Regions from separate parts of the Catenuloplanes niger genome, predicted to be linked through region 1. Evidence: riboswitches for the same ligand, from Rfam matches in the RefSeq annotation. Region 1 holds a riboswitch; the other holds the start of a gene.
The links. Region 1 has a riboswitch for cyclic di-AMP ahead of J2S44_RS16410 (coiled-coil domain-containing protein). Riboswitches for the same ligand answer to the same signal wherever they lie in the genome.
Positions count from the first base shown of each region.

Region 2: it holds a riboswitch for cyclic di-AMP, as region 1 does, so the genes downstream of both, J2S44_RS12120 (C40 family peptidase) here and J2S44_RS16410 (coiled-coil domain-containing protein) in region 1, are expected to answer to the same signal.

Region 1 covers NZ_JAVDYC010000001.1:3,768,846-3,771,040, reverse strand. Annotated here, with positions in the region: gene J2S44_RS16415 (glycoside hydrolase family 65 protein) at 1-736, shown strand, start outside; cyclic di-AMP (ydaO/yuaA leader) riboswitch at 953-1,083, shown strand; gene J2S44_RS16410 (coiled-coil domain-containing protein) at 1,116-2,081, shown strand.
Region 2 covers NZ_JAVDYC010000001.1:2,818,639-2,820,833, reverse strand. Annotated here, with positions in the region: gene J2S44_RS12120 (C40 family peptidase) at 1-916, opposite strand, end outside; cyclic di-AMP (ydaO/yuaA leader) riboswitch at 925-1,055, opposite strand; gene J2S44_RS12115 (DUF6232 family protein) at 1,884-2,195, shown strand, end outside.

The sequences.
Region 1 (2,195 bases):
GTACGACCACGAGCTCGGCGTGCACCAGCAGTCCGAGGGCTTCACCCGCCTGCAGGAATGGGACTTCGAGGGCACGCCGCAGGAGAACTACCCGCTGCTGCTCAACTACCCGTACTTCGACCTGTACCGCAAGCAGGTCGTGAAGCAGGCCGACCTGGTGCTCGCGATGCTGTGGCGCGGCGACGCGTTCAGCGACGAGGAGAAGCAGCGCAACTTCGCCTACTACGAGGCCCGTACGGTCCGTGACTCGTCGCTGTCCGCCTGCACCCAGGCGGTGCTGGCGGCGGAGACCGGCCACCTGGAGCTCGCCCACGACTACCTGGGCGAGGCCGCGCTGATGGACCTGCACGACCTGCACAACAACGCGCGCGAGGGCCTGCACGTGGCGTCGCTGGGCGGCTCGTGGATCTCGCTGGTGATGGGTCTCGGCGGCATGCGGGACCACGGCGGGCAGCTCACGTTCAACCCGCGCCTGCCCGAGCGGATCACCCGGATGGAGTTCGCGCTGCTCTGGCGCGGGCTGCGGCTGCGGGTGGACGTGCGCAGCGACGAGGTGACCTACTCGCTGCGGAACGGCACCGGTGAGAAGAGCATCACACTCATGCACCACGGTGAGCTGGTGACGGTGTCGGCGGACAAGCCGGTGACGATGGGAATCCCGGAGCGCACGGACGTGGGACCGGAGCCGCACCAGCCCGCGGGCCGCGCACCGGCCCGTCGTGCGAGCTCTCTGTAATTGACCGTTAGACAATTCGTATAACAAAGGCCGCTCCGATTGCCGGGGCGGCCTTTGTGCGTACCGTGTCGATGTTTCTCTATGTTTTCCGGTCATTGAGCGGGTACTTTACGTGACTATAGGGAATTCTTAAGTTTTAGGATCTTGAGCGGTCGTCCTTGGCACGACTGGGTAGTCTTGCCGCCGGTCGTCATTGGCGGGCGCGCACGGTGCCCGTGGCGACCACCGCCAAATCGCTCAGCGAGTCGGGGAACCACGTTTGTGGGGTGAATCCGCGTCAGCGGTAGGGGTGTCGTTCCCATCCCGAACCCGTCAGCTAACCCGGCCGGCGGTCCGAGAGAGGAACATGATGCGCCTACGGCGAATAGCGGCGCTTTCGGTGCTGCTGGCGACTGTGGCCACGGCCGCGCTCGCAACGCCCGCCTACGCGATCGACGAGGGCGGTACGGAACAGCTCAGGGAACAGCTCGACGCGGCCAGCAAGGGTTTCGTCGAGGCGAAGAACAAGCTCGCTGCCTCGGAGAAGCGCCAGAAGGAGCTGACCGAGGAGCTCAAGAAGATCGAGGCCGACCTCAAGACGCGCGAGGCGACGGTGGGCGAGCTCGCCGGCCGGACCTACCGCAACGGCCGCCTCGCCCCCATGGTGGCGATCCTGAACGCCTCCGAGGGCCAGGGCTTCATGGACCGGGCCACGCTGCTCGAGACCATGGCGATCAACCAGGAGAAGCAGGTCCGCGACCTGGTCGTGGCCAAGGACGAGGCCTCGCGTGCGAAGACTGCCATCGACAACGAGATCGGTGAGCAGAAGAAGCAGGTCGAGACCATGGACAAGCGGAAGAAGCAGGCGGAGAACGCGCTGAAGGCCGCGGGCGGTGGCGCCGCGGCGAACGTCGAGTCCGGCAGCGGCTCCGCGGCGGTCGCGGTCGCGGTCGAGCGGGCCGTCGACGGGTCCTTCCCGTCGGAGAGCTGCACCGCGGACGACCCGACGACCGGCGGCTGCATCACGCCCCGCACGCTGCACGCCTACAAGCAGACCAAGTCGGCGGGCTTCAACCACTTCGTGTCCTGTTACCGCAGCGCCGAGGACGGTGGCGAGCATCCGCGCGGCCGGGCCTGCGACTGGTCCGCCCAGGCGAGCGGCTTCGGCGGCGTCGCGTTCGGCGCGGACAAGGTCTACGGCGACAACCTGGCCAACTTCTACATCAAGAACGCGGACCGGCTCGGCGTGCTCTACGTGATCTGGTACAGCCGGATCTGGCTGCCGTCGAGCGGCTGGCAATCGTACGCGGGCGGTGGCACACCCTCCGGTGACCATACGAACCACGTGCATTTGTCGATCATCTGACGTCAAGGAGCCCGCGGCCGTCGCCGCGGGCTCCTTCGTCTCACCCGCTTCCGGGGCGATGCCGCCGGGGCGCCGCTTCCCGGCCGGTGCTTCCGGCGCGAGAAGCGGAACCAC
Region 2 (2,195 bases), 950 kb from region 1:
CGATCGCGATCGCGACGTGCGCGAGCCCGTTGTAGAAGACCAGGTCTCCCGGGACGACCTGGGAGGCCGATATCCGCGCGGTCGAGTTGTACTGCATGGCCGCGTTGTGCGGCAGCGACTTCCCGGCCTTCGCCCAGGCCGCCTTCACCAGGCCGGAGCAGTCGAAACCGGTCGGTCCCGCGGAGGCGTAGATGTAGGGCTTGCCGAGCTGGGCGTAGGCGAACTGCACCACGGCGCTCGACCCGGCGGGTGCGCTCGGCGCGGCACCGCCACCGCCGCTGTTGCTACCGCCGCCGCTGTTGCCGCCACCGTTGCTGACCGGCGCCGCGACTGCCTGCTCCTGCTCCCGGCCGTAGGCGGCCTTGCGCAGCGAGTACAGGTTCTTCAGCTCGCCCTCGATGCCGGCCTTGCGCTTGCCGGCCTCGTCCTTCTGCGCCTTCTGCTTCTTCTCGGCGGCGTCGAGCTTGGCCTTCTCCTCGACGTACCTCGCCTCGGTGGCCGTGTAGGCGGCGACCTCGTCGTTGCGCGCCTGGGCCAGCTGCTCGAGCACGCTGAGACCGGCCATCAGATCCTGGCTGTCGCTGAGCGTGAGCAGCGTGTTCGCGTCACTGAACCGCCCGGACTTGTAGGCGCGGTTGGCCAGTTGGCCGACGTTGGTGCTGGCCTCCTTGACCTCCTGCTCCAGCGTGGCGGTCTTCTCACTGAGTTCCTTGGCCGCCGCCTGGGTGGCCTTCAGTTCCTCATTGATCTTGTTGTAGGACTCGATCACGACCTCCAGCTCATGGGAGGCCTTGTCGATCTGCTTGGTGAGTTCGGCGCTTGACGGTTCGGCCAGGGCAGCGGAGGTCGGCGCGAGAACGCCGACCGCAACGGCCGCCAGCACGACAGCGCGCAGGATCGCACGCGAAGCTGACAACGGGGTGGACCCTTCTTCGCTGCCGCCTACCGGGTTAGCTGACGGATTCGGGCGAGAAGGACGCCCTACCGCGCGAGCGCGGATTCACCCCGGTGGGACTCTGTGGGTCCCCGGTTCGCCGCGACACCGGTCGAAGACCGCGTCGGGTGGGCCCGGCACGGCCGGCGATCGGCGCGCCTGGCACGAACGGTGCGGGGGAGCACCGACGGCCGAGGCCGGGCGATTCGGCGGCGCCGGGCTGGCGTCATTCCGGGGGGAGTGACTGAAGACCAGGTCCGGCCAACCCACGGTAACGACCATTTCGGAGGATCGAAAGGGTGACGGCGGTCATCTGTGGGCTTTCGCCGGTAATAGGGCAAATATCTAGATAGCTCAGAGTGAAGGAATGATTCCCTCAAGTAACCGCTCCGTGCAATTGCGGTGGGCAGTACCCGAAACGGGCCCTTTGCGTGTTTGGGCGAGTCTCAGGGACCTCGCCTCTCGGGCAAATGCGGAGAAATGCGCCGGGAAAACGGGTGCCGGGCCCTACCTGACGGGTGGAAATCTGCCACCTGGCAGATTGCCCTCTTCCCATTAGTGGCACGCGGTTGGGAGTATGGCTGTTAGGGAGGTCTCAGGGTTCTCCCGCAAGGGAAGCACCGTTACCCAGTGACTTTCTCGCAGCGCGGACTTTCTCGCAGTGCGCACTGACGCATCACGTGATCCTCGGAGTTCACGCCACGGAACTCCGGAGATCGTCTTTCCCCGGGGGCGGGGGAGCCAACGCGGCGAACGCGGTGTGGTGACCGGCGGCAACCGGAGACACCACATGCCGGATTCGACATCGTGCCGGTTCTCGACACTGTGCCGGTTCTCGACACTGTGCCGGTTTCTCGACACTGTGCCGGTTCTCGACATCATGCCGAATTCGGCACCGCGATCGCCGTAAACAAAAGACCAACTCCTAAAGAGCCGCAGGAGGACTCCGATGGAGAATAGCGCTCGTTACTCGCCGCGTTCAACCCGTCGCTACGCTTCTCCCGGTGCCGCACCGCGCAGCCGGGTCGCATTCGAGACGGCCGACGTCATCGTCACCCCGGAGTACTTCGAGGTCGCCGGCCGGCGCTGGCCGACCAGCGAGCTGGCCGGGCTGCGGACCGTGCGGGGCCCGTTCGACCAGCTCACGGTGCGTGCGGTCGCCACGTCCGGGGTGAGCCTGCTGGCGATCTTCGCGGCGCTCAGCTTCGGCAACGGCCTGCACGCGCTCGGCCCGGCGGCGTACGTCGTGATGGGCGCGGCC